DNA from 4 places in the Pantoea phytobeneficialis genome. Region 1 is predicted to be linked to each of the others. Evidence: predicted binding sites of a transcription regulator. Region 1 holds the regulator's gene; each other region holds the start of a gene.
The links. The regulator PurR, encoded in region 1, represses purine synthesis genes. The targets are predictions, from matches to a motif close to CANGCAAACGTTTGCNTG.
Positions count from the first base shown of each region.

Region 2: the regulator PurR is predicted to act here: its motif matches at 3,736-3,753, upstream of purT (formate-dependent phosphoribosylglycinamide formyltransferase).
Region 3: the regulator PurR is predicted to act here: its motif matches at 3,192-3,209, upstream of purL (phosphoribosylformylglycinamidine synthase).
Region 4: the regulator PurR is predicted to act here: its motif matches at 3,832-3,849, upstream of CTZ24_RS00050 (NCS2 family permease).

Region 1 is NZ_CP024636.1:1,905,543-1,912,829, reverse strand. Features, by position in the region: gene CTZ24_RS08935 (TetR/AcrR family transcriptional regulator) at 1-206, shown strand, start outside; gene CTZ24_RS08930 (alkene reductase) at 255-1,352, shown strand; gene gloA (lactoylglutathione lyase) at 1,448-1,855, shown strand; gene rnt (ribonuclease T) at 1,967-2,635, shown strand; gene CTZ24_RS08915 (Grx4 family monothiol glutaredoxin) at 2,671-3,003, opposite strand; gene CTZ24_RS08910 (C40 family peptidase) at 3,367-4,152, shown strand; gene cydH (cytochrome bd-I oxidase subunit CydH) at 4,215-4,304, opposite strand; gene purR (HTH-type transcriptional repressor PurR) at 4,590-5,615, shown strand; gene punR (DNA-binding transcriptional activator PunR) at 5,612-6,523, opposite strand; gene punC (purine nucleoside transporter PunC) at 6,632-7,287, shown strand, end outside.
Region 2 is NZ_CP024636.1:3,726,965-3,734,251, reverse strand. Features, by position in the region: gene CTZ24_RS17190 (DNA polymerase III subunit theta) at 1-124, shown strand, start outside; gene exoX (exodeoxyribonuclease X) at 128-796, shown strand; gene CTZ24_RS17180 (S9 family peptidase) at 790-2,853, opposite strand; gene CTZ24_RS17175 (tellurite resistance TerB family protein) at 2,974-3,627, opposite strand; gene purT (formate-dependent phosphoribosylglycinamide formyltransferase) at 3,791-4,969, shown strand; gene CTZ24_RS17165 (bifunctional 4-hydroxy-2-oxoglutarate aldolase/2-dehydro-3-deoxy-phosphogluconate aldolase) at 5,008-5,646, opposite strand; gene dhaM (dihydroxyacetone kinase phosphoryl donor subunit DhaM) at 5,788-7,212, opposite strand; gene dhaL (dihydroxyacetone kinase subunit DhaL) at 7,244-7,287, opposite strand, start outside.
Region 3 is NZ_CP024636.1:2,942,789-2,950,075, forward strand. Features, by position in the region: gene CTZ24_RS13680 (MurR/RpiR family transcriptional regulator) at 1-181, opposite strand, end outside; gene yfhb (phosphatidylglycerophosphatase C) at 383-1,021, shown strand; gene tadA (tRNA adenosine(34) deaminase TadA) at 1,074-1,571, shown strand; gene mltF (membrane-bound lytic murein transglycosylase MltF) at 1,568-3,028, opposite strand; gene purL (phosphoribosylformylglycinamidine synthase) at 3,298-7,188, shown strand.
Region 4 is NZ_CP024636.1:4,318-11,604, reverse strand. Features, by position in the region: gene CTZ24_RS00065 (malonic semialdehyde reductase) at 165-755, shown strand; gene CTZ24_RS00060 (flavin reductase family protein) at 847-1,356, opposite strand; gene CTZ24_RS00055 (4'-phosphopantetheinyl transferase family protein) at 1,661-2,419, shown strand; gene CTZ24_RS00050 (NCS2 family permease) at 2,452-3,765, opposite strand; gene yieH (6-phosphogluconate phosphatase) at 3,905-4,564, shown strand; gene CTZ24_RS00040 (MFS transporter) at 4,655-5,893, opposite strand; gene phoU (phosphate signaling complex protein PhoU) at 6,001-6,735, opposite strand; gene pstB (phosphate ABC transporter ATP-binding protein PstB) at 6,752-7,287, opposite strand, start outside.

The sequences.
Region 1 (7,287 bases):
CGAATGCTGTAATTGGCGCTTACGCTCGCTGCCTGCAAGAAGTGGCTACAGAGCAGGCGCTGCCTTATGGTCAGAGCCCGCAACAGTTGGCCCAGCGTTGTTATTTGCTCTGGCTGGGTGCCAGCCTGCAAAGCAAAATATCACGAGAACCTGGCCCCATCAGCCTGGCGCTCGAAACCATTGAGCAGTGGCTGAGTAGCCACTGATTTTAAAAACCGCAATTTCTAGACGACCGGTCTAATACAGGAGTCAACATGGCGAGTAAACAGCTGTTCTCCCCACTGAAAGTGGGTGCGATTACCGTACCTAACCGCGTTTTCATGGCCCCGCTGACGCGTCTGCGTAGCATTGAGCCAGGCGACATTCCGACTCCGCTCATGGCTGAGTATTATCAGCAACGCGCCAGCGCGGGTCTGATTATCACCGAAGCAACGCAAATTTCTTTCCAGGCGAAAGGTTATGCAGGTGCGCCGGGGCTGCATACGCAGCAGCAAATCGCCGCGTGGAAAGCAATTAACGAAGCCATTCATGGCGCAGGGGGTCACAGTGCTGTCCAGCTGTGGCACACCGGCCGCATCTCTCATCATAGTGTGCAGCCAAACGGTCTGGCACCCGTCGCTCCTTCCGCCCTGGCCGCCGGTACGCGTACGTCGTTACGCCACGCTGATGGCAGCGTCTATCGTGAAGATACCTCGCTGCCGCGCGAACTGAGCGTGGCAGAAATTAAGCAGATTGTGGCAGATTTTGGTCAGGCAGCAGCCAATGCGCGCGAAGCCGATTTTGATCTGCTGGAATTGCACTCTGCGCACGGTTATTTGATGCACCAGTTCCTCGCCCCTGGTTCGAACCAACGTACTGATGAATACGGCGGTTCGATTGCGAAGCGTGGTCGGTTCGCGCTGGAAGTGGTGGATGCGGCTATTGCCAACTGGTCAGCCGACCGTATTGGTATCCGCATTTCGCCGATTGGTGCCTTCCAGAACCTGGAAAACGGTCCGGATGAAGAAGCCGCTGCGCTGTGGTACATCTCGGAACTGGGTAAACGCAAGCTGGCGTATCTGCATCTGTCAGAACCGGACTGGGCTGGCGGTCAGCCCTACAGCGATGCTTTCCGCGAGAAAGTTCGCGCCCTGTTCCCAGGGGTGATCATTGGTGCCGGTGCCTATAGCGTTGAGAAAGCAGATGACCTGATTCAGCGTGGTCTGATCGATGCCGTCGCGTTTGGCCGTGATTTTATCGCCAACCCGGACCTGGTTGCGCGCCTGCAACACGATGCGCCGCTTAACCCACAACGCCCGGAGAGTTTCTACGGCGGTGGTGCGGAAGGCTATACCGACTACCCTACTCTGTAAAATCTCCCCGCTGCCGCCCCAATGTGCGGCAGCGCTGTTTTTTCGTAGCGTTAACTCGCTATACTTAGCTTTTGTGCTTTTTAAAAGAGGATGTTATGCGTTTACTTCACACCATGTTACGCGTTGGCGATCTGGAACGTTCAATCGAGTTTTATACCCAAGTGCTGGGTATGCGTCTGCTGCGCAAGAGCGAGAACACGGAATACAAATACACGCTGGCATTTGTCGGTTACACCGAAGAGAGCGAAGGTGCGGTGATTGAACTGACCTACAACTGGGGCGTGGATAGCTATGACCTTGGTAACGCCTACGGTCATATTGCGCTGGGCGTTGATGATGTTGCTGCCACCTGTGACCAAATCCGTCATGCCGGTGGCAAAGTGACGCGTGAAGCCGGTCCGGTTAAAGGCGGCACCACGGTTATTGCGTTTGTTGAAGATCCCGATGGTTATAAAATCGAGCTGATCGAAAACAAACATGCCGGACACGGCATCGGCAACTAACCTGTTGCAAGGTCAGCCTGTACTTTTACCGGCTGACCCACCTCTCCTGCTGCACCCTCCCGCAATTTTTGCCATAATGCGCGCTGCCCCATTTATTGCTATGAGATCCTGATGTCTGAATCGAACGCCTTAAACGCTCTCCATCAACGCTTTCGCGGCTTTTATCCCGTGGTGATCGACGTCGAAACTGCCGGTTTTAATGCCAAAACCGATGCCCTGTTAGAAATTGCCGCCACTACTCTGAAGATGGATGATGACGGCTGGCTGCATTGTGATGAGACGCTTCATTTCAACGTTGAACCTTTTGAAGGCGCGATTCTTAACCCGGAAGCACTGGCATTTACCGGGATTGATCCCAGCAACCCGTTGCGTGGCGCAGTGAGCGAGTATGATGCGCTGCATGCCATTTTTAAGATGGTGCGCAAAGGGATGAAAGACAGCCATTGTAATCGTGCGATTATCGTGGCGCACAATGCCACCTTTGATCACAACTTCCTGATGGCGGCTGCGGAACGCGTGAGTCTGAAGCGTAATCCATTCCATCCGTTTGCCACTTTCGACACTGCGGCATTAAGTGGATTGGTATTGGGTCAGACGGTGCTGGCAAAAGCCTGTAAAGCGGCAGGGATGGATTTTGATAGCACCCAGGCGCATTCCGCCCTGTACGATACCGAACAAACCGCCATCCTGTTTTGCGAGTTAGTGAACCGTTGGAAACGTCTGGGGGGCTGGCCACTGGCGTTCAGTGACGAACTGTCGGAAGAAGACTCCGCCGAGTGACCAAAAGAAAGGCCGACGACTGTCGGCCTTAACGCTTATTCTGCTTCTTTATACTTCTCAGCAGTTTCTTTAATCAGCGGCTGAAGTTCACCACGCTGGAACATCTCGACGATGATGTCGCAACCACCGACCAGCTCGCCATCAACCCACAACTGTGGGAAGGTCGGCCAGTTGGCATATTTTGGCAACTCGGCACGAATATCCGGGTTTTGCAGGATATCAACATACGCGAAGCGCTCACCACAGGCAGACAGAGCCTGTACCGCTTGTGCAGAGAAACCGCAGCTTGGCAGTTTCGGCGAACCTTTCATGTACAGCAGGATCGGGTTTTCTGCGATCTGGCGCTGGATTTTCTCAACAGTACTCATTTTTGCCTTCCTTAATTCCTCACTTCGTGTTTGTTTATTGTAGCGATTTCACCCCCGCACTAAAACGGGATTTTGCGGTTCAGGCACATCAATCGCCATGTTTGTTAAGTTCCGGTGCCATAAATAACATTTTCATATCATGATTAAGCATGAACCGATTAATAATTAGCAATATATCTGCTGGGTTAACCAGCTGAAATCGCTCATTTTTGCCCCATATCAACTCTGCTAACACATTAATAGAAAAATGCCTTACCTTTTAGAAAAAAACTGGATTAGAATCATCTCGGTGCTGATCGTTGATCAGATTTTTCTAACATAGCTGCGGGCTGTTTCTTCAGACTGCTTAACCTGTACCGGACTATGCGTTTACTCATTACGCTTTTTATGCTGGCTTTCGCCCAACTGTTTTTTAATGTGGCTTCTGCGTCACCGCATGCGCCCATCAATGCCAGTTTGCATAACGCTGAGAAAAAAAGTGCGCGCGAAGATGAGCGTCGCAAGCGACGTCCGGTAAAAACCAGCACCAAAAAATCCCGTCTTGCTACCAGTGTTCAGAAGCTAAAGCTGAAAAAACAGCCGAAAATGGAAACGGCGCTGCATAAAACCCGCAGCAAGAAAGCCCTGCTGAAATCACCGTCAAAAAAATATGGTCACCAACGTCTGGCAAAGAGAAGCGCGAAGCAGGACGATGACCGCGATTTGACCACCATCAAGATGAGCAATTCTCACCGTCAGCGCTATCAGAAAGCACGCGAAACCGCGATGAACAAGCTGATGGGGCAGATTGGTAAACCATACCAATGGGGTGGCACTTCACCGCATACCGGTTTCGATTGCAGCGGTCTGGTGTGGTACGCCTACAAAGACCTGGTCAAATATAAATTCCCGCGCACCGCCAACGAAATGTATCACCTGCGGGATGCGGCACCGATTAAGCGCGATATGCTGGAGAAAGGGGATTTGGTGTTCTTCCGCATCAATAATCGCGGCACTGCCGATCATGTCGGTGTTTATCTTGGTAATGGCAAATTTATCCAGTCGCCTCGTACCGGTAAAGATATTCAAATCAGTGCATTGGGTGAGGATTACTGGCTGAAACACTACGTCGGGGCACGCCGTATGATGACCCCCAAAACTATCCGCTAAAAAACGCCCGATACCCGATAAAACAACAAGCCGGACCCTGATTTTCAGGTCCGGCTTTTTTATTAATGAAGGATCGCGGTGAAGCTGAACACGATAATCATTAGTAGCGCGCCCACAGTGGTAAACAGCGCCAGTTTCAGGTCTGTACTCATCACAACTCCTTAGTCACAATAAATGAAGGGTTATCGTAATTTTCTCACAGCCTCCGGCAAAAATCTCGTCTTATCCGCGCCAGCTTGCTAGAATCGCCGCCTTTCGTTGCGCAACAGATTTTGCGCACGCTGTGTTTGCGGCAAGTTAAAGCGTTATTGACCAGGTGTTAATGTCTTTTTCTTCGCCATTCGCCCCGAAAATCGGGGCGCAAAACCATTAGCAGACGCAAACGTTTAACAATATACTTATCAGTTAGTTGCGATAAGCCCGGGAGTACCATTTTCATGGCAACAATTAAAGATGTGGCGAAACGCGCCGGTGTCTCCACCACCACGGTTTCGCATGTCATCAACAAAACGCGTTTTGTCGCGGAAGAGACGCGTAACGCCGTATGGGAAGCGATCAAAGAGCTGCATTACTCGCCCAGCGCCGTGGCGCGCAGCCTGAAAGTCAACCACACCAAAACGCTGGGGCTGCTGGCCACCTCCAGTGAAGCCCCCTATTTTGCCGAGATTATCGAGGCGGTGGAAAATCACTGTTTCGATCGCGGCTACACGCTGATCCTGGGCAATGCGCATAACGACCTGCAAAAACAGCGCGCATATCTGTCGATGATGGCGCAGAAGCGTGTCGATGGCCTGTTGGTGATGTGTTCAGAATACCCTGACGACCTGCTGACCATGCTGGAAGAGAACCGTAATATCCCGATGGTGGTGATGGACTGGGGCGCATCGCGTGGCGATTTTACCGATACGGTGCAGGACAATGCGTTTCAGGGCGGCTATCTCGCCGGGCGTTACCTGATTGAACGCGGTCATCGTGACATTGGTGCCATCCCCGGACAAATGGAGCGCAACACCGGCGGTGGCCGCCATGCCGGTTTCATGCAGGCGCTAAATGAGGCAGGCATCACCGTGCGGCCCGAGTGGATTGTGCAGGGCGATTTTGAACCGGAATCCGGTTATCAGGCGATGCAGCAGATCCTCAATCAGAAGCAACGCCCGACTGCTGTGTTCTGCGGTGGCGATATCATGGCGATGGGCGCGATCTGTGCTGCGGATGAAATGGGTCTGCGGGTCCCGCAGGATATCTCAGTGATCGGCTATGACAACGTGCGCAACGCACGTTATTTCACGCCGGCGCTGACCACCGTTCATCAACCCAAAGCTCAGTTAGGTGAAAAAGCGTTGGAAATGCTGCTGGATCGTATCACCAGCAAACGTGAAGAACCGCAAACCATTGAAGTTCAGCCAACGCTAATTGAACGCCGTTCAGTCGCTGACGGCCCGTTCCGCGACTACCGCCGCTAGGTTTCCGTTTCGCTCAACCATTCATAGTTGAGCGTTTCGGCATCGCCGAGATAACTCAGCAACCAACCCAGAGCTGGCGAGTTCCGTTGTTCCGACCAACTGACGCAGCATGGGCTATCCGGGAACGGCGTGGGTAACGGTAACTCGGTTAATGCTCCGCTATCCAGTAATGGCCGGGCTAAATGGCCCGGCACCATCCCCACGCAAAGTCCCGCCAGCAGGCAGTCGACGCCGGTTTCCCATTCCGGCACCACCAGCCGGCGTTGATTATCCAACGTCCAGGTCATGCGCCGCGGCAACGCCCGCGAAGTGTCTTCCAGCACCAGAGAAGGCCAGGCCCGCAACGTCTCGTCATCCAACAAGGTACTTTTTGCCAACGGATGATCGGGGCTGACCACGCAGCGCCAGTTCAACGCGCCCATATCCTGAAAGGCAAAACGCCCACCGACCGGGATCGCCTGAGTGGCCCCAATCGCTACATCGACCCGCCCATCGGCCAGTGCATCCCAGACACCATTAAACACTTCATAACTGATAATCAGCTCCATGTCGGGAAAGTGGCGGTAGAAATCCTTCACCAGTTGTCGGGTGCGATGAGGTTTAACGATGCAATCCACCGCGATACTCAGCTGACCACGCCAGCCATTTGCCAACTGCTGGCACTGCCGCCGCGTCGCCAGCATTTTTTTGATAACACTACGCCCTTCCCGGACAAAATGCTCCCCGGCTGCCGTCAGCACCACTTCCCGATGCTGACGTTCGAACAACGGCACCGCCAGCCAGGTTTCGAGCTGCCGTACCGTGTAGCTGATGGCAGAAGGCACCCGATGTAACTCTTGTGCTGCCGCACTAAAACTACCGCTGCGGGCCACCGCATCTACCACTTCAAGCGCATATTCAGACCACATATTTTTGCCTGCAAATTTTTTGATAGCACCGCGCAAATATTAGCGTTTCACAAAACCTGGTGCACGCTTTTACACTCCTCCGCGTTTTCCTGTCTAAAGAGAATTACCATGTTGTCATCAAAAGGATTTCTGCCTTATCTTGCTTTACTCAGCATGCTGGGCTTTCTTGCTACGGATATGTACCTGCCGGCATTCGGTGCCATGCAGCAGGATTTTGCTACCGCCCCCGGTACCATCAGCGCCAGTCTGAGTCTGTTCCTTGGTGGTTTTGCCTGTGCGCAGGTCTTCTGGGGACCGCTGTCAGATCGCTTCGGACGTAAACCGGTTCTGCTGGCGGGATTAGCGATTTTTGCCCTGGGTTGTCTGGGCATGCTGTGGGTGAGCGACGTCCGTTTGATGCTGGCGCTGCGCTTTGTGCAGGCGCTGGGTGTTTGCGCTGCCGCTGTTAGCTGGCAGGCGCTGGTGGTGGATCGTTATCCGCAAAACCAGGCCAACAAAGTTTTTGCAACCATTATGCCGCTGGTCGCCTTGTCTCCGGCGCTCGCCCCGTTACTCGGTGCCTGGCTGATGGGCCATTTTCACTGGCGTAGTATCTTTCTGCTGCTGACACTGATAACCCTGGTGTTGCTTATTGGCACCCTGCGTCTGGCGAATCCCGTACGAGCCGACACCATGCGAGCGCCGCAGCCTGGCTGGCTGACGCTGCTGGTATCGCGTACTTATAGCGGCAACGTATTGATCTACTCTGCCTGTTCCGCCAGCTT
Region 2 (7,287 bases), 1.8 Mb from region 1:
GGCGGATTTGGTCGAAAGGGAGCAACCGGAAGCGCTGCGTGACTGGTTTCGCCAGCGTCTGATGCAATATCGTCAGGCGTCACTCAGCCTTTCTCGCCTGCCCTACGAACCGAAGCAGAAATAAGCCATGCTACGCGTAATCGATACCGAAACCTGCGGTTTACAGGGTGGTGTGGTTGAAGTGGCATCCGTGGATGTGATTGACGGGCAGATCCTCAATCCGATGAGTGATCTGATCTGCCCGGATCGCCCCATCAGCCGCCAGGCGATGGCCGTGCATCGCATCACTGAAGCGATGGTCGTGGGGAAACCCACCATTGAGCAGGCAATCGGTCGCTACCACGGCAGCCCCCATTACGTCGCGCACAACGCCAGTTTTGACAGGCGAATGCTGCCGGAAATGCCGGGGCAGTGGATTTGCACCATGACGCTGGCGCGTCAACTTTGGCCCGGTCAGAAATACGGTAACCAGGCCCTGCGTCATAGCCTGAAACTGGACGTCACCCCGCCCGCCAATTTGCACGCGCACCGCGCGCTGTACGATTGTTACGTCACCGCGGCGTTGCTGATTCGCATCATGGAGAAGTCTGGTTGGGATGCTGAGCAGATGGTCAGCCGTTGCCAGCCCGCACCGGTGGCCGATGATGTGTTCCCGTTTGGAAAATATCGCGGGCAAAGTATCGGCAGCGTGGCGCGCAAAGATCCCGGTTATCTGCGCTGGGTGCTGGAAAATGTGCGTGATTTGCGCCCACCACTGCGGCAGGCGCTGCGCAAGTACGTCAAAAATGTTCAGTAGTCATGACGGTCTGGCAGAACACCCTGCGCCAGACCAATCAGGAAGGTAAACTCCTGCGCGACCCCTTCATAGGATTTAAAACGGCCTGATTTGCCACCGTGACCAGAATCCATATCGGTGCACAACAACAGCAACGTATCGTTGGTTTTTAGCTCGCGCAATTTCGCCACCCATTTTGCCGGTTCCCAGTACTGTACCTGTGAATCGTGCAGACCGGTGGTCACCAGCAAATGCGGATAGTCTTGTGCGGCCACGTTATCATACGGGCTGTATTGTCGGATGCTGTGATAATACGCCTCCTCCTCTGGATTGCCCCATTCATCATATTCCCCGGTAGTCAGCGGAATGGAAGGATCCAGCATGGTGGTCACCACATCCACAAATGGCACCTGCGCCACCACGCCGTGGTAAAGCTGCGGAGCCATATTGATCACCGCGCCCATCAATAACCCCCCGGCACTGCCCCCCATCGCGTATAACCGTTGCGGGTGACCAATTCCCTTCGCAACCAGCGCTTCCGTGACGTCGATAAAGTCAGTGAAGGTGTTCATCTTGTTGTGCAGTCGGCCATCGTCATACCATTGCTGACCCAGCTCGCCACCGCCCCGCACATGGATAATCGCATAGACAAAGCCACGTTCCAGCAAACTGATACGGCTGGTGCCGAAGCTGGCGTCCATGCTGCTGCCATAAGCACCGTAGCCATAAACCAGCATCGGGTTATTGCCCGTCTGGAAGTGCTTACGATGGTAGACCAGCGAAACCGGAACTTCCGTGCCATCGCGTACGGTTATCCAGTGATGTTCACTTTTATAATCATCCGGATTGAAACCCGGGACAGGCGTCTGCTTCAGCACACGCCGCTCGCCGCTTTCCATGTTGAGTTCAAATAACGTCGTTGGGGTGGTCATTGACGAGTAGCCGTAGCGCAGCGTATCGCTCTCCGGCGTTGGATTGTAGGCCAACCAGGTGACATAGGTGGGATCGTCAAAAGCAATGCCGGTGCTCTCACCGCTTTCCCAATGAATCTGACGCAGACTGGTCATCCCACGCGAGCGCTCTTCTACCACCAGCCAATGCTTGAACAGTTGAAAATCTTCCAGAACCACCTGATCGCGAGCCGGAATCAGCGTCTGCCAGCGATTTTCCGCCAACCAGGCGCTGCGGTATAAACCGAAATTCTTCCCTTCACGATTCGAACGAATATAAAACTGATGATTGTAGTGATCGATGGTGTATTCATGGTCGCGACGGCGTGGGCAAAAGACCTGGGGTTGAGCGTCAGGATATTCCGCATCGATCAGCTGAATCTCGCTGGTGGTGGTGCTAAACAGCGCAATCAGGATGAAGTGTTCAGAGGTGGTTTTGTGCACGCTGAGATGGAACGTATCATCCTTCTCCTCGTAGACCAGTTGATCATCAGATTGCGGATGCCCTAATTCGTGACGCCAGACCTGATAAGCCAGCAAAGTCTTGGGATGTTTACGCACGTAATAGACGGTACGCGAATCATTGGCCCAGGCGAGGCTGGAAGAGGCATCACTCAGCACCTCGGGATACCAGCTGCCGCTGACCAGGTTGCGAAAGCGAATGCCATACTGGCGGCGAGAAAGAAAATCCTCCGCCAATGCCATCACCTGATTATCCGGGCTAATCGCCAGCGCCCCCATAGTGTAAAAATCGCTGTGCGACGCGCGCTGATTACCATCAAGCAGCAATTGCCATTCGGCATCGAGATCAGCTTCTTTCGGCTGGCGATAATAGGCCGGATATTCATTGCCGGTTTCATAACGACTCTGGTAACGGTAGCCGTTTTTCACGTAGGGCACCGAATGATCCTGCTGAGGAATGCGGTCGATAATCTCTTTCAGCACCCGATCCTGTAGTGGCGCCTGCGTAGCCATCATCGCTTTGCCATAGTCATTTTCAGCATGCAAATAGTCGATCACCTCGGGATTTTCCCGATCATCATCACGTAGCCAGAAATAATTGTCGGTGCGAGTTTCCCCATGCAGGGTCATTTGGTGAGGGACTTTTTTTGCCTGAGGCTGATTCATAATGGTTCATTTCCCTGAAGAGACAACATTGTGCAAGCGTGGCACCGATCGCGCAGGAAGCCAAGCCATTGAGTACAAGGAAAATGTAAAACAAGGCCACCCAGGTGGCCTGTGCGGGGGTTAACTGGCGGGTAAGCTGGCTTTTTCAGCGGCGAGATCTTTTTGCATTTCGTCGCGTACATCCTGCGGGATCTTTAAGGCATCGCCCAATGCGGTCAGGTAACTGCGCTCCATAAAGTGGTCGACATCAATAGCTGCGCAACTGAGAAAATAGAGTTCCAGTGCCTCTTCTTCATTTTTCACATCAGCCGCCAGCCAGTGCGGATCGAGCGGGCGGTTCATCGCCTGCTGAATCAGGGCTTCCGCTTGCGCGCCGTAACCCGCCTGATGAATATTCTGCTCAATCGCCGCACGTTCACGATCGTCGATATGCCCATCACTCTTGGCCGCAAACACCAGGGCGGTGACCAACCTTTCAGCACGCTGATCCAGCGGCGTTTGCACCTGGCCGAAACCCGGTTGATCCTGATGGGTTTCACGTACCCGTTGCTTATATTTATTCCACAGCACGGCACCCGCTGCGGCTCCACCGCCAATAATCAACGCCTGCCCACCGTACTTGGTCAGCAACTTACGGGAGGATTTGCTGGCAATCAGCAAACCCGCCAGCCCACCTAACGCCCCCGGTGCCAGCATGTCGCTTAACCCGCTACCCTTACCGCTGCTTCCCTGCTTTTTCAGTACCGATTGAATTTGCTGCAACCAGTTATTCATCGTTTAACTCCTGTTTAAGAACCGGGTTTCACATGCTGCCGCAGTGGATGTCAGGAAACGTCAGAACGACGCAAAGTAAGGCAAACGTTGCCGTGCTGAAAAGATGAGAACGCAAACGTTTTCGTATATACTGCGCGCGCATTTTGACTGCTAAGGTGAAATTATGACGACTCTCGGAACCGCGCTGCGTCCTGCCGCAACGCGTGTCATGCTGTTAGGTTCAGGCGAGCTGGGTAAAGAAGTGGCACTGGAGTGCCAGCGTCTGGGTGTGGAAGTGATTGCTGTCGATCGCTACGCCGATGCGCCTGCTATGCATGTTGCCCATCGCAGCCATGTCATTAACATGCTGGATGGCGACGCATTGGCCGCGCTGATTGCCCAGGAGAAACCGGATTTCGTGGTGCCGGAAATCGAAGCCATCGCCACCGAAAAACTGCTTGAGCTGGAGCAGCAAGGGCAAAAAGTGGTGCCCACCGCGCGCGCCGCGCGTCTGACTATGAATCGTGAAGGGATTCGTCGTCTGGCTGCCGAGGAACTGGCATTGCCGACTTCCACCTACCAATTTGCCGACAGCAAAGAAAACTTTGTTGCCGCCGCCAATGCCATTGGTTTTCCATGCATCGTCAAGCCGGTGATGAGTTCTTCCGGTAAAGGGCAGAGTTTTATTCGCGAAGCCAGCCAGCTCGACAAGGCCTGGGATTATGCGCAACAAGGTGGGCGCGCCGGTGCCGGTCGTGTGATTGTTGAAGGCGTGGTGAAGTTCGATTTCGAAATCACGCTGCTGACCATCAGCGCTGTCGATGGCATACATTTCTGTGCCCCGATCGGCCATCGTCAGGAAGATGGCGATTACCGTGAATCCTGGCAACCCCAGCAAATGAGCGACCTCGCCCTGCAACGCGCGCAAGCTATCGCGGAAAAAGTGGTTAAGGCACTGGGTGGTTATGGCCTGTTTGGCGTGGAATTGTTCGTGTGTGGCGATGAGGTGATCTTTAGCGAAGTGTCACCGCGTCCACACGATACCGGCATGGTAACGCTGATTTCTCAGGATCTGTCTGAGTTCGCCCTGCATGTCCGTGCCTTCCTCGGTTTACCGGTTGGCGGTATTCGTCAGTATGGCCCAGCGGCCAGCGCGGTGATTTTGCCGCAACTGGAAAGCACCAATGTACGCTTCGTAAATGTTGAAGCGGCACTGGGTGCGGGCTTGCAGTTACGTTTGTTCGGTAAGCCGGAAATCGCCGGTCAACGCCGTCTGGGCGTGGCGCTCGCCACCGGTGAGAATACCGATGACGCCGTTGCTCGCGCTATCAAAGCCGCAGCCGCGGTGAAAGTCGAAGGTTAACACCTGATGCGGTGAGCACCCGGCTCACCGCTCATCACTTATTTCGCGCCCGCTACCGCTTCGCGAGCCAGATGGGTAATACGATCCCAGTCACCCGCCTCCAGCGCATCGTTCGGCACCAGCCATGAGCCGCCAATACACAGCACGCTCTTCAGCGCCAGATAGTCACGATAGTTAGCCGGTGAGATACCGCCAGTTGGGCAGAAACGTACTTGTGGGAAGGGTCCGCCAATCGCCTGTAACGCTTTCACGCCACCGTTGGCCTCCGCCGGGAAGAATTTAAACTCGCGCAGACCATAGTCCATACCCGTCATCAGCTCGGATACGGTGCTGATACCCGGAATCAACGGCACCGGGCCTTCTACAGCCGCTTTCAGCAACGGTTCGGTGATACCGGGGCTGATGACAAACTGCGCGCCCGCGTCGGTCACTTCTTTCAACTGCTGGGGGTTGATAACGGTTCCCGCCCCGACAATCGCTTCCGGAACTTCTTTAATCATGGCACGCAGCGCATCCATCGCCACTGGCGTGCGCAGGGTCACTTCCAGCACGCGAACACCGCCCGCCACCAGCGCTTTAGCCATGGGTACGGCGTGTTCGAGTTTGTTTACCACAATGACCGGAACAACCGGTCCGGTGGTCAGGATCTGTTCTGCACTTGTTTTCCAGTTTTTCATCACGTTTCCTAAGGGTTTCAGTCAGGCCGTAGCTGGCCCGCAGGATGTTCCTGAGCATTACCATACAAGATCGGCGTGACTTACGTCTATCGGTGACGCCAGGTTTTTGAAACCACGGTTCAATTCAGGATGATGAAAAGGTTATACCGCCATGATCTCGCCGGAATCCGTTGCCAGCTGCACTCGCGTGCCATCCTGCCATTGTCTGGTACGCTTGCCGTTGCGGTCGACAAACACCGCTATCCCGCGTGCGGCGGCCAAAATCGCCGCATGAGATTGGGCACCGATGGTGGTAAAACAGACGCCCTCGGTCAGCATGCTGTCTAAGGCCATAATTTCCGAGGGCAAGAGATAATTAGCGATAATTAATGTGGGCGAATGCGCTGGCGGCAGAGTAAACAGAGGATGGCCGAGCAACAGCCCCAGCACCCGCATACCAACGTCATAAACATCGATATACCGTTCACGCAGATACGTATCCTCAATCGCCCGGTATTCATCGGCCATCTGGCTAATCACGCCAAGCCACAACTGCTCGACAGGTGCTGGTTGTTGCTCCAGCCGTTCAAGGGTGGTGTCGAACAACTCGCCATCTTCCAACATCATCTGGTGAGCGGAGAACATTGCCGCCTCATTGTCCGTCAGTTGCTCAGATGTGGTGGCAATCAATATCTCCAGTTCCTGCTTCGCCGCCGCAATCGCCTGACTCAGTCGGGCAATTTCGACGTCTTTTGCGGCCACTGCACGTTGCGTCAATTGTGGCAGGTCACGTTCGATGCGGCAGATCGTCACCGCCAGCACGCCGGACTTTTTTTTCACCACCGCCTCCGGCCCCGCGTTGTCATCGCCAAATTGCGTTGCTGCCAGCGCGGCAAATGCATCGATTGCCTGCTGCGCCTCAGGTCCATGAGCGTGCAACGTAATGACATCACCACATTTGATGCCCAACAGCGCCACATTGTTCATGCTCTTGGCATTCAACACACGGTCGCCATTGACGATTTGTACCTCCGCATCAAATTGATTCAGACAACGGGCAATCGCCGATGCCGGACGGGCGTGAATGCCGGTCGGATTGGTTATTGTCCAGGAAAAGCTTTTGCTGTCGTTGTGCGTGTCAGTTGGCCCCACCGGGAGCGGCATCGTTGGCAACGCCGCGCTCTGCCCCAACTGGGCGTACTTTGCTGTCAGCGCCTGATGTGCCTCTGCCATCACCTGTTCAACCGATTGCCCGGATGCCGCCGCGACCGCTGCCGCCACCGTGCCTTCCACCAGCGGCGCTGCGCAAATCTGCACCCGTGCCATCTTTTCCTCGCCAAGCAGCTCTTTCGCCATGTCGGTACTGAGGATCGCGCTTCCCATATCGACCATCACCAGCACATCGTCATCCAGCACCTCCTCAATGGCCATCATCACCGCGACCGGATCAGTACCAATCGGGTTTTCAGGATCATCAATGCCAGCCGCCAGGGCGAACTTTACTTTTCCCTGCGTCATTTGTGACGCCAGCTCAATCACGCCTTCAGCCAGCTTCCTGCTATGCGAAACCACCACAATATTGACCATAGTTGGATCACCTTATTGAGGACCACGTTTGTTAGCCAACAACCTCACAAAGTGTTTTAAATAACAGATAACTGG
Region 3 (7,287 bases), 1.0 Mb from region 1:
TATAGCCCAGTTTCTGGGCAAACTTGACCACGCTGGACTGGCTGACGCCGGATTCTTCCGCCAGTTTTTGCGAACTCAGATGCCGTGCGCGATCTGGCTGCGACAATAAAAAATCCGCCAAACGACGCTCGTTAAGCGCCAGGCGCGGATAAAGCTGACGAATCCGCAGCAATGAACTCATGTCCGATCCTTAATTCAGAACGTAAGGCGTTTTTAGTCTGATCCCGGCGACCAGGAATGTCGCATGACAGACTACCGACCAAGAGAATAAACTATTCAGCTGGCATTGTAGTCATTGGAATTAAAAATGACACTTTTCACCCCCGACCGCGGATGCTGGCTACACTGTAAGGCACATGCGGCAGAATACCAGGAGAGTAGGTTGACAAAGGGTACGCAACGACGCGTGGTGTTTTTTGATCTCGACGGCACGCTACATCAGCAGGATATGTTCGGTACGTTTATGCGTTATCTGCTGAGACATCAGCCGCTGAATCTTTTGCTGGTGCTGCCATTGTTGCCGGTGATCGGCGCAGGATTGCTGTGGAAAGGCCGTGCCGCACGTTGGCCGATGAGCTTGTTATTATGGGCGATCACCTTTGGCCACAGTGAAAAGCGTCTGTTGCAGCGCGAAGCCGAGTTTGCCGATTGGTTTCGTCAGCGCGTCACCGCATTTCCGGTGGTACAGCAACGCCTGACTGATTATCTCAGTAGCGATGATGCGGATGTCTGGTTAATCACCGGCTCCCCCCAATCGCTGGTGGAGCAGGTCTATTTCGATTCGTCATTTCTGCCGCGTGTGCAGCTGATTGCCAGTCAGATGAAACCAGGCCGTGGTGGACGGGTGCTGGCGATGCGTTGTCTGGGGCATGAAAAAGTGGCGCAGCTGGAGGAGAAAATCGGTACACCTCTCCAGTTATACAGTGGCTACAGCGACAGCAAACAGGACAACCCGCTGTTGTTCTTTTGTCAGCACCGCTGGCGTGTCACCCCGCAGGGTAACCTGCAACAACTGGAATAACCCATCGTTTCCGTTATAATGCGCCGCCTTTACAACCCGCAGGAGCTGCCCGGTGAACCCACAGACAGATGAATACTGGATGCGTCACGCGTTGCGTCTCGCACGGCTGGCGTGGGAGCAGGGTGAAGTGCCGGTTGGCGCGGTTCTGGTGCAGGGCGATACGGTGATTGGTGAAGGCTGGAACCGACCTATTGGTCAGCATGATCCTACGGCACATGCGGAAATCATGGCGCTACGTCAGGGCGGCAAAGTGCTGGAAAACTATCGCCTGCTGGATACTACCTTATACGTCACGCTTGAACCCTGCGTAATGTGTGCCGGGGCGATGGTACACAGCCGGATTACCCGGCTGGTCTATGGCGCAAAAGATGAAAAAACCGGTGCTGCGGGTTCACTGCTGGATGTGATTGGTCATCCCGGGATGAACCACCAGATTCAGATCGATTCTGGTGTGTTGGCGGAGGAGTGCGCAGCGATGCTGAGTGACTTTTTCCGCATGCGCCGCGAGCAAAAGAAAGCACTGCGCCAGGCGCAGCGCGACGCCGGTTAATTCATCGCAATTTTGGGTTCGACTGCCGGGTAACCGGCCCCCAGTTCTGCTTCCATAGCGGATTGTTGTGCCAGCCGCTTCTCCTGTTCCTGTAAGTAACCCTCAAGGCTTATCTGATACTTACGGATATTCTCGACGTAATTGTACGCCTCATGGCCGCGCGCATAGCCGTAGGTGGTCTGGGCGTAGTAACGTTTCTGGCTCAGCATCGGTAAACGCAACTTCACGTCAGCCCAACTGTCCGGGTTGCCGCCTTGTTTGGCGGTCAGCTTACGTGCATCCAGCATATGAGCGTAACCCATGTTATAGGCAGCCAGCGCAAACCAGATACGTTCATCGTCCGGGATGGTCGTGGGGACCTTTTCAATCATTCGTTGCAGATATTCGCTGCCGCCACGAATGCTTTGCTCGGGGTCAAGCCGATCGGCAACGTCGAGGCTATCGGCGGTATTGCGCGTCAGCATCATCATACCGCGTACGCCGGTAGGCGAGGTTGCCTGCGGATTCCAGTGCGACTCCTGATAAGAGATAGCTGCCAGTAAGCGCCAGTCGATGCTGGAAGCATACTTTTCAAATAACGGCTTAATATCCGGCAACGTGTTGTCGATGGCACGCAGGAAGGTGCGGGTATCGACATAATCAAAGGTGCCGACGTGACCGAGGTACTTCTCTTCCAGTCGCGCCATCGTGCCTTCTTCACCCATCTGGCTATAGAAGTCGAGCATCGCCGCGTTCAGGCTGTCATCCTGCTCATCGCGTGGCAGATACCAGGTGACCGGTTCTTCGTCGGTGATATCAAAGGCGACCGCCAGCTGGGGATGGATGCGTTGCAGCAGGCCGATCGTGACAGAATCCCCCACGGTGTAATCCAGCTTGCCATCCGCCACGGCTTCCAGCAGCGCTTTTTGCCCCTGATCGGCAGCAATTGACCAATCGAGATCGGGATAATGGTCAGCTTTAGCGGAACGCAAAGTTGACAGGTACGCCGATCCGGACTGCACAACCAGCCGGCCTTTCAGGTCACCGAAATTTTTAGGTCTCGGCTTATCAATGCGGTACACCAGCTGTTGCGATACCGAATAGTAACTCGGTCCGGTCTGATAACGGGCGATGCGATCGTTGTTGTAGATCAGGCCCGCCGCCAGCAAATCCGCTTTACCATCATCGAGATCGTCAAACAGGTCACCGAGGTTCGGACGTACCGTTACCTCAAGTTTGACGCCCAGATAATCGGCGAAGCGTTTCGCCAGCTCGTAGTCCATACCGGCTGGTGCATTATTGACGGTGTAGTATGTCAGCGGGGAGTTAACGGTACTGATGCGCAGCACTCCCCGTGATTTGATCTGCGATATCGCGTCTTTACCACCCCCGTACCAGGGGATCGAAGGCCACAGTGCCAGCGCAAGCAGCACGGTGATCAGACCGATGAACAGATAGTTTAATTTCAGGCGTTTCAAATAGTTGTCTCTCGCTGGCTCTAAGGCCTCTGTCTTTAATAGGCAGTATTGATCTTCTTTGAACTCCCAGAGCGAAGGGCATTTTGCGCAACAAAGTGAGTCGGAGCAACTTATATAGCAAGATTTGCGCAATTTTCAGGCAAATACTAAGACTCATAAATTCTGCGCAAACGGTTTCGTAACCGGTGCCGTTTCTCTATAATACGCCCCGTTTTCCCTGTTGCGCCCAATGAAGCGTCGCCCGGCGCTTCGAAGACGAGAGATCTTTAATGATGGAAATTCTGCGTGGTTCGCCCGCCCTGTCGGCATTTCGTGTAAACAAACTGCTGACCCGCTTTCAGGACGCTCATCTGCCGGTGAGTGATATTTACGCCGAGTACGTCCATTTTGCCGATGTCAGCGCGCCGCTGAGTGCGGATGAAAAAGCCCGCCTGCAACGTCTGCTGAAATACGGTCCGTCTCTCGCCGAGCATGCGCCACAAGGGCGTCTGTTGCTGGTGACGCCGCGTCCAGGCACCATTTCACCCTGGTCTTCCAAAGCGACCGATATCGCGCACAACTGCGATCTGCCGCAGGTGCTCCGTCTGGAGCGCGGTATGGCGTTCTACGTACAGGCACCTGAACTGACCGAAGCACAGTGGCAAACCCTCGCCAGCCTGCTGCATGACCGCATGATGGAGACGGTGTATGGCGATCTCAACGATGCGCAGCAGCTGTTTGTGCACCATGAACCGCAACCGCTGAAAAGCGTGGATGTGCTGGGTGGTGGTCGTCAGGCGCTGGAGCAGGCCAACACGACGCTGGGGCTGGCACTGGCCGATGACGAAATCGACTATCTGCTGGATGCCTTCACTAAACTGGGCCGCAACCCGAACGACATTGAACTCTATATGTTCGCGCAGGCGAACTCAGAGCATTGCCGTCACAAAATTTTCAACGCCGACTGGATTATCGACGGTGAAAAACAGCCGAAGTCGCTGTTTAAAATGATCAAAAACACCTTCGAACAAACCCCGGATCATGTGCTGTCTGCTTATAAAGACAACGCAGCGGTGATGGAAGGTTCTGAAGTCGGCCGCTACTACGCCGATGCTGAAAAAGGTGAATACAACTTCCATCAGGAAGAAGCCCATATCCTGATGAAAGTAGAAACCCATAACCACCCGACGGCGATTTCGCCGTGGCCGGGTGCCGCGACCGGTTCCGGTGGCGAAATCCGTGACGAAGGTGCAACCGGTCGTGGCGCGAAGCCAAAAGCGGGCCTGGTGGGCTTCTCCGTTTCCAACCTGCGTATTCCGGGCTTTGAACAGCCGTGGGAAGAAGATTTCGGTAAACCAGACCGTATCGTCACCGCGCTGGATATCATGACCGAAGGCCCGTTGGGTGGCGCAGCATTTAACAACGAATTCGGTCGTCCGGCTCTGAACGGCTACTTCCGTACGTATGAAGAACGCGTTAACAGCCACAACGGTGAAGAGCTGCGTGGCTACCACAAGCCCATCATGCTGGCGGGCGGTATTGGTAATATCCGTGCCGACCATGTCCAGAAAGGCGAGATCGTTGTTGGTGCCAAGCTGATTGTATTGGGTGGCCCGGCGATGAACATCGGTCTGGGTGGTGGTGCGGCATCGTCGATGGCTTCTGGCCAGTCTGATGCCGACCTCGACTTCGCTTCCGTTCAGCGTGACAACCCGGAAATGGAACGTCGCTGCCAGGAAGTGATCGACCGCTGCTGGCAGTTGGGTGAAGCTAACCCGATTCTGTTTATCCACGACGTTGGCGCGGGCGGTCTGTCTAACGCCATGCCAGAGCTGGTGAGCGACGGTGGCCGTGGTGGACGCTTCAATCTGTGTGATGTGCTGAGCGATGAGCCAGGCATGAGCCCGCTGGAAGTGTGGTGTAACGAATCGCAGGAACGTTATGTGCTGGCGGTTGCGCCGGACAAATTGCCGCTGTTTGATGAACTGTGCAAACGCGAGCGCGCACCTTACGCGGTGATTGGTGAAGCCACTGAAGAACAGCATCTGAGCCTCGCCGACAGCCATTTCGATAACAAACCGATCGACATGCCGCTCGACGTGCTGCTGGGTAAAACGCCGAAGATGACGCGTGACGTAGTCCGTCAGCAGGCACAAGGCGAAGCGTTGCAGCGTGACGGCATCACGATTGCCGATGCGGTAAACCGCGTGCTGCACCTGCCGACCGTGGCCGAGAAAACCTTCCTTGTCACCATTGGCGACCGTACCGTGACCGGTATGGTGGCGCGTGACCAGATGGTTGGTCCGTGGCAGATCCCGGTTGCTAACTGTGCAGTGACGACGGCCAGCCTCGACAGTTACTACGGTGAAGCTTTCGCCCTGGGCGAACGCGCGCCAGTGGCGTTGCTCGACTTCGCAGCTTCGGGCCGTCTGGCGGTGGGTGAAGCGCTGACTAACCTGGCGGCCACGGCAATCGGTTCGCTGAAGCGCGTTAAGCTCTCTGCGAACTGGATGTCGGCTGCTGGTCATCCGGGTGAAGATGCCGGTCTGTATGAAGCGGTGAAAGCGGTGGGTGAAGAACTTTGCCCGGCGCTGGGTATCACCATCCCGGTGGGTAAAGACTCCATGTCGATGAAAACTCGCTGGCAGCAAGGCAATGAACAACGCGAAATGACTTCACCGCTGTCGCTGGTGATCACCGCGTTTGCCCGCGTTGAAGACGTGCGTCGTACTGTCACCCCGCAGCTACAGGCAGACAAAGACAACCTGCTGTTACTGGTGGACCTCGGCAACGGTGCCAACACCCTGGGCGCGACTGCGCTGTCACAGGTTTATCGTCAACTGGGCGACAAACCGGCCGACGTGCGCGATGCACAGCAACTGGCTGGCTTCTTCAACGCCATTCAGGCGCTGGTGGCACAGCAGAAACTGCTGGCCTACCATGACCGTTCCGACGGCGGTCTGCTGGTGACGCTGGCTGAGATGGCGTTTACCGGCCACTGCGGTGTTGAGGCGGATATCGCCGCACTGGGCAGCGATGCGCTGGCCGCGCTGTTTACCGAAGAGTTGGGTGCGGTGGTTCAGATCAATGCAGCCGATCGCGATGCAGTGCTGAAGACCTTCGCTGACCACGGTCTGGCGGCCAACGTACATGTGATTGGTCAGGCGCTGCCGGGCGATCGCTTTGTTATCCGTTCTGGTGAGCACGCGGTGTACAGCGAAAGCCGTACCACGCTGCGTACCTGGTGGGCAGAAACTACCTGGCAGATGCAACGCCTGCGTGATAACCCCGCCTGTGCCGATCAGGAACACGACGCGAAGAAAAACGACAACGATCCGGGCCTGAACGTCCATCTGACCTTCAAACCAGAAGAAGATGTGGCAGCACCGATGATCGCCACCGGTGCACGCCCACGCGTCGCCGTGCTGCGTGAGCAGGGTGTGAACTCGCACGTTGAAATGGCAGCCGCGTTCCATCGTGCTGGTTTCACCGCCGTTGACGTCCATATGAGCGATCTGCTGGCGGGCCGTCGCGGTCTGGAAGAGTTTCACGCGCTGGTGGCTTGTGGCGGCTTCTCCTACGGTGACGTACTGGGTGCCGGTGAAGGCTGGGCGAAATCGATTCTGTTCAACAGCCGCGTGCGCGATGAGTTTGAAAACTTCTTCCATCGTCCACAGACGCTGGCGCTGGGCGTGTGTAACGGTTGCCAGATGATGTCCAACCTGCGCGAGCTGGTGCCGGGCAGCGAACTGTGGCCACGCTTTGTACGTAACCAGTCAGAACGTTTTGAAGCGCGCTTCAGCCTGGTGGAAGTTGCTGCCAGCCCGTCGCTGCTGCTGGATGGTATGGCCGGTTCGCGTATGCCGATCGCCGTGTCGCACGGTGAAGGTTTTGTTGAAGTGCGTGATGGTGCCCATCTGGCCGCGCTGGAAAGCAAAGGTCTGGTGGCGCTGCGCTTCGTCGACAACTTCGGTAAGGTGACGGAAACCTATCCGGCCAACCCGAATGGCTCGCCGAACGGTATCACCGCCGTGACCAACGAAAGCGGTCGCGTCACCATTATGATGCCGCATCCGGAGCGCGTATTCCGTACCGTGAGCAATTCCTGGCACCCGGCAGAGTGGGGCGAGGACAGCCCGTGGATGCGTATTTTCCGCAACGCACGTAAGCAGTTGGGTTAACCGCACCGCTTGTAGCAGCGCAATTTATCGCGCATCAGGGGCGTCCATCAGGGCGCCCTTTTTTATTGAATGTCGGAAAATGGCGACACCGCTACGGTT
Region 4 (7,287 bases), 1.9 Mb from region 1:
TTTGGTAACCCTCTCTATTTGCAGTATAACGGTGAAGATCTTCACCAGCCGGACCGCCCTGCTGACTACCTTAATCACCGCCCAAAGTGCACCGACTGATCCAGGCCATTCCTCTATTCATGCTAAACATTGGGCTCAATTTGATGCCTGAAAAGGAGAGAAACATGAGTACACCGCTCGACAGCCTCGCTCTGAATACCCTATTCAATGAGGCTCGCACCCACAGCTACTGGCAGGAAAAACCCATTTCAGAAGAACTGATTAAACAGCTCTATCAGTTGACGGCGCTGGGTCCGACTTCTGCTAACTGTTCACCGGGTCGCTTTGTATTTGTTACTTCCCAGGAAGGGAAAGAGAAGTTAAAGCCAGCACTCTCCTCCGGTAACCTGGAAAAAACCATGAAGGCACCGGCTACGGTGATTGTCGCCTCAGATCCCGAGTTCTATGAAAATCTGCCGAAACTGTTTCCGCACGGTGATGCGCGTAGCTGGTTCACCAGCAACCCGGAATTGGTCAAAGAGACAGCGTTTCGTAATAGCAGCCTGCAAGCAGGTTACCTGATCATGGCCGCGCGCTCGCTCGGTCTGGACGCTGGCCCAATGTCCGGTTTTGATCCAGCCAAAGTCAACGCCGCCTTCTTCAGCGACAGCAAATGGCAGGTTAATTTGCTGATCAACCTCGGCTATGGCGAGGCCAGCAAGCTGCATGCGCGTCTGCCACGCCTCGGCTTCGATGATGTGTGCAAGTTTGCCTGAACAACGCTTGAATGAATGCGTAACAGCGCGATTTTTCGCGCTGTTTTTCAGAATTGCAGAGGCGGCCTGATTAGCGCGATAAATCGCGGCGCTACAGACCCAGCGAATGAAAACCACTGTTGAAGTAGACCATAGGCTCGGCAGCTTCCCCGGCCAGATTGATACCGACAATCCGTGCCAGCAGCACGCTGTGGGTATGCCATTCCACCACTTTTTCCAACTGACAATCAAAACTCACCAGGGCATCAGCCAGCACTGGCGCGCCTGTGGTGATCGTCTGCCAGTTGCCGGTCTGGAAACGTTCCTCACGGCGTGATGACTGACTGAACTGAGCACACAAATCCGCATGTTGCTCACGCAGTACGTTGACGGCGAAATGGCCCGCCTGCAAAAAATAGGCGTGGCTGGTGGCACTTTGATTGACACATACCAGCAAGCTCGGCGGTTCCGCTGCCAGTGAACTGACTGAGGAGGCAATCAGGCCATATTTTTCACCCGCGTGTTGCGTGGTAACCAGCGAGACACCTGAAGCCAGACGGCGCATACCATGACGAAAGTCATCCAGAGAAATTGATTCCTGGTGTGATGAAGTAACTGACATAAAAAACTCCGACGTGCGTTATTCTGCGATGAAGCGCGGCTGAAATTTAGCGATCATAATTTTCTCATCAGCCAGCTTTTTTTTACCGCCCAAATCCTACACCACATCAGGCTATTCAGCATCCATTCAGGCATTTATCAGCAAACTACTACCATGAAACAGCGGCTGATGCGGCGTCAGCGCATTGTCATGACCTTCGGCGTTATCTGAAATTCAGGTATTCCATGTAATGCCGGATGCAAAGCCATGAGAAAATTCTTACAATAGACCTGATGATTATCCGACCATTTTCACGGAGCGACAGATGGCTAGTCATTTTGTTCGTTGGACGGGTAACCCGCCCCTCTCCTCTGAGACAATGCGGGTCCCACAGGATGTGATCAATAGCGCACAGCGCCTGCCCGACAAGCGTCGGGGACGCTTTCTCGCCGCGCGTGGGCTGTTGGCGCAGCTAATGTTACGCGTCTATGGTATCAATGAATTACCACCGCTTGTGACCACCAGCAGTGGGCGCCCTTGTTTTGCCGATTCTGCCCTGCCTGATTTCAGCATTGCCTACGCCGGGAATATGGTGGGTGTGCTGCTGGCCGAAGAAGGCGGGCGTGCCGGGCTGGATATGGAGATTGTACGCGCCCATAGCCGCCAGACTCAGGATACATTAACGCAGGATCTCTCTTCCGGAGAGAAAGCCTGGATTAATGCGCAGCAGGATTTTATGGAAGCGGTAACGCAAATCTGGACCCTGCGCCAAAGCATCCTCAAACTCACCGGAGAAGCCGAAAGCGGTATCGATTCGCTGCGACTACATCCAGCCGCGGGACGCCTGCGCTCCAGTATATTTCCTGATATTCAGGCGGTGTGCGATGCCGAACCGACGCTGGTCTGGTCCTGTGCGCTCTCCCCCGGCACCGAACGGCTCCGGCTGTGGGAAATTGATGCCAACCATCAATGGATGCCGTTGCGCGACGTGGAGATAAGTAAACCAAATATCGGACCACGCACGCTACGCCTGACCAGCCTGCCGAGCGAACGCACCACTCCCCAGGAAATGGGACATCTGTGACAAAACAGGCCGCTTATGCGGCCTGTAACGTGTTAGTGGGCATCAATAAAGGCGATTTTCAGCACAAACAGCAGCGCGACCACCACTACGCACGGACTGATTTCACGCCAACGGCCAGTCCCCAGTTTCATTACGCAATAAGCAATAAAGCCCAGCGCAATACCTTCCGTGATGGAGAAACTGAACGGCATCATTACCGCAGTGACAAACGCCGGAACCGCTTCAGTGAGATCATCCCAACGCACCCGCGACAGCGATGCCGTCATCAATACACCGACGTAGATTAACGCCCCCGCTGCCGCGTAGGACGGCACCATCGCCGCCAGCGGCGACAGGAACATCACCAGCAGGAACAGAATGCCGGTGATCACCGCCATCAACCCGGTGCGCCCGCCAATCGCTACGCCAGAAGAACTTTCGATATAAGCAGTGACGGAAGAGGTGCCGATCAGCGAACCCGCCACCGAGCTGACGCTATCGACAAACAGCGCCTGCTGCATACGCGGGAAGGTGCCTTTTTCATTGGTCAGTCCCGCTTTGTCGGTCACACCGATCAGCGTGCCGGAGGAATCGAACAGGTTGACCAGCATAAAGGAGAAAATCACCCCGGCCATACCGATATTAAGCGCACCTTTGAGATCAACTTGCCCAACGACAGCGCCCACGGATGGTGGTGTCGCGAAAATGCCGGTGAACTTCACATCGCCAAGCAGCAAGCCAATCGCCGTGGTCACCACAATCGATACCAGTACCGCCGCATGAATGTTGCGAGAGGCGAGAATAGCGATAATAAAGAAGCCAAGTGCCCCCAGAAGTACGCTATGTGAGGTCAGGTTGCCCACCGTCACCAGGGTGTCGGCATTTGACACGATAATGCCGGCATTTTTCAGTCCCATCATGGCGATAAAAAGCCCGATGCCCGCGGTGATGCCAACACGCAGACTCAGCGGGATATTGGCGATCATCCAGTAACGCACGCGCAGCAGCGTGAGGATCAACAATCCCAGCGCCCCCCAGAAGATCGCGCCCATCCCGATCTGCCACGAATACCCCATTGCACCGACGACCACAAAAGCAAAGAAGGCATTCAGTCCCATTGCGGGTGCCAGCGCCACCGGCAGATTCGCCACCAGCCCCATCAGGATGCTGCCGAATGCCGCGATCAGGCAGGTGGTGACAAACACCGCCTGGGTGTCCATGCCAGCGGCACCCAGAATCTGCGGGTTGACGAAAACGATGTAAACCATCGTCAGAAAGGTGGTGAAACCGGCGATCACTTCTGTACGCACGGTGGTGCCGTGTTCCTGCAACTTAAAGACGCGTTGCAACAGACCCTGCTTGTTCATAGCTTATTCCGCTGAAAAATTTAACGCGCGTATCCTATAGATTTTGACTGACCAGCACACTGATTTTTCGCAAGCGTTTGCTCGGTGCGCACAGTGCGTTAGAGTGACAGCTTCTTGTTTAGCAAAAGGATGATGTCTGATGTCAGTTGAATGTGTTTTTTTTGATTGTGATGGCACGCTGGTCGACAGTGAGGTGATCTGTACACAATCCTACGTCAACACCTTTGCCCGCTACGGTATTGAACTCTCACTACAGGAGATGTTTGAAAAATACAAAGGGGTAAAACTCTACGACATCATCCGTGATGTTTCTGCGGAACATCAGACTGAATTGCCGATGGATGAGGTGGAAACGGCGTACCGCGCCGAGGTAGCACGCTTATTCGATTTAGAACTGAAGCCCATTGCCGGAGCGAAAGCGCTGGTGGAACAAGTCAAAGTCCCGATGTGCGTCGTCTCAAATGGTACGGTGAAAAAGATGCAACATTCATTGGGGCTGACCGGCATGTTGCCGTACTTTGCAGCACATCTTTACAGCGGTTATGACATCAACCACTGGAAGCCGGACCCGGAGTTGATGTATCACGCCGCAGAACAAATGCAGGTACCGATTGAGAAGTGCATTCTGGTGGATGACTCCGAGGCCGGTGCCCGCGCAGGGATCGCCGCGGGCATTCCGGTGTTTTATTACTGCGCCGATGCGCATAACCCGGAACTGGATCACCCGCTGGTGACCCGATTTGATGATATGACGCAGCTACCCGACTTGTGGCGTGCGCGCGGTTGGGCGTTGGTGTAACTGTCCACAGGGTCCCGTAGCGGCGCGATTCATCGCGCGGGGTTTTCCCGCAGCACGCAAGATCTTGCGTGATAAATCGCGCCGCTACGCTCAGCCTATCGCGCCGAGTGAATCCTCATTGCCCTGCTTCTTCGGCAATAAAAACAGCGTCGCGACGATATCCAGCAGATAAATCAGCGCCAGCAGGGTAATCGCTGCCGCGAATGAAATTTTCGTTGCCAGTAAGCCAATAACCAGCGGACCAAAACCCCCTACACCACGTCCGAGGTTAAACAAAACGTTCTGCGCCGTAGCACGCGCCTGGGTTGGAAAGGTATCGGAAATCAGCGCGCCATAACCGCCAATCATGCCATTCACAAACATCCCCATCAGCGCCCCGGTAAACAGCATCACGGTGGGATCACGTAGCTGAGCGTAAATGACCACCATCACGACCGCACCGAATTGATATAGCAGGAAAATTTTCCAACGTGCGAAGCGATCCGCCAGTACACCGAACAGCCAGATGCCAAAAGTCATGCCCACGACAGTGACGGCGGTCCACAGGCCGGATTTGGTCAGGCTGAAACCGAAGCTGGAGGAGAGATAACTCGGCATCCAGATCATCAGTCCGTAGTAACCAAAGTTCTGCACCGAGCAAAGAATGAAAATCCCCAGACTGGCTTTGCTGGTGGCGCGATCGCTAAACAACAATCGAATACGCGCCGCAAACGACAATTGCGGCGTTTTGGCCACATGTCGGGTAAAGCCTTCCGGCTCGCCCATGCTGCGCCGAATCACAAACGAAACCAACGCAGGCAGCAGGCCCACCAGGAACATTCCGCGCCAGCCAATCACGCTCAGCAGTGGCGGCGTGATAAAAGCCGCCAGCAACACCCCCAGTTGCCAGCCGATACCGACCCACGCTGAAGCACGGTTACGCTTCTCCTGCGGCCAGGCTTCAGCAATCAGCGCCATGCCGATACCGAATTCTCCCCCCAGCCCCATTCCGGCAAAGGTACGATACGCCAGCAGATCCCAATATCCCTGTGCCACCGCACACAATCCGGTGAATATTGAGAACATGAGAATGGTGACGGTGAGAATGCGGATACGGCCAAAGCGGTCGCTCAGATGACCAAAAACAATTCCGCCGACCACGGCACCAATCAGCGTCCAGGTGACCAGCGAACCGGCCTGAGAAGGATCGAGCGCCAGCGAGACGCTGATTGCCGGTAACATAAAGCCGAGGATCAGCAGATCGAAGCCATCCATCGCATAGCCACTGACGGCGGCCAACATCGCTTTTGCCGGGGTTACGCTCTGTTTCTTGTGTGGGGAGAGGGACATGCAGCAGCACCTTGCAGTAAAAAGTGCGCCAAGTATAAAGAGCGGAAAGACTTGAGACCAATCAGAAATGGAGATGGCTGCCAGTAAAACCAGCAGCCACGGGGTTATCAGGAAGGTTTGTTGCTGCCATCGTCGCCGGACAACAATTCATCCAGCTTGTCGCCGCCAACATGACGGAAATCCTGGCCCTTCACAAAATAGAAGATGATCTCACAGATGTTCTGGCAGCGGTCACCGATACGCTCAATGGCACGGGCACAGAACAGCGCAGTCAGTACGCTGGGGATGGTACGCGGGTCTTCCATCATGTAGGTCATTAACTGACGCACAATACCCTCGTACTCTTTATCCACCTTCTTGTCTTCACGGTAGATATCGATCGCCGCGTTGAGATCCATGCGCGCAAAAGCATCCAGCACGTCATGCAGCATCTGTACGGTATGGTGACCGAGTGATTCCAGGCTCACCAGCAGCGGCAGATGTTGCTGGCTAAATTTCTCCAGCGCGGTGCGGCTGATTTTTTCCGCCACGTCCCCAATACGTTCCAGCTCAGAGATGGTCTTGATGATCGCCATCACCAGACGTAAATCGCTGGCGGTAGGCTGGCGTTTGGCGATGATGCGCACGCAGGCTTCATCAATCTCCACTTCCATCATGTTGACCTTCTGGTCGCCGTCGATGACTCGCTGCGCCAGATCGCCATCCTGGTTATGCATCGCGGTAATGGCGTCGGTAAGCTGCTGCTCCACCATGCCACCCATGATCATCACCTGAGTGCGAATGTGTTCCAGCTCAGCGTTGAACTGACCGGAGATATGTTTGTTCAGATTTAAATTATCCATGTGCGTCTCCGTCAAATCAGCCGTAACGACCGGTAATGTAGTCTTCTGTCTGCTTTTGCGCTGGCTTGGTAAACAGCGTATCGGTATCGCTGAATTCAATCAGCTCACCCAGATACATAAAGGCGGTATGATCGGAACAGCGCGCCGCCTGTTGCATGTTGTGGGTCACAATCACTACGGTGTAATCCTGCTTCAGCTCGGTGATCAACTCTTCGATACGGCCCGTGGAGATGGGATCCAGCGCCGAGCATGGCTCATCCAGCAGCAACACTTCCGGGCGAATCGCAATGCCGCGAGCGATGCACAAACGCTGCTGCTGACCGCCGGAGAGACTGTAACCACTCTGATGGAGCTTGTCTTTGGTTTCATTCCACAGCGCTGCTTTCGTCAGCGCCCACTGCACGCGCTCATCCATATCAGCACGCGACAGCTTTTCAAACAGACGGACACCAAACGCGATGTTGTCGTAAATCGACATCGGGAACGGCGTAGGTTTCTGGAACACCATGCCCACACGGGCGCGCAGCAGGGCAATATCCTGGCTTGACGCCA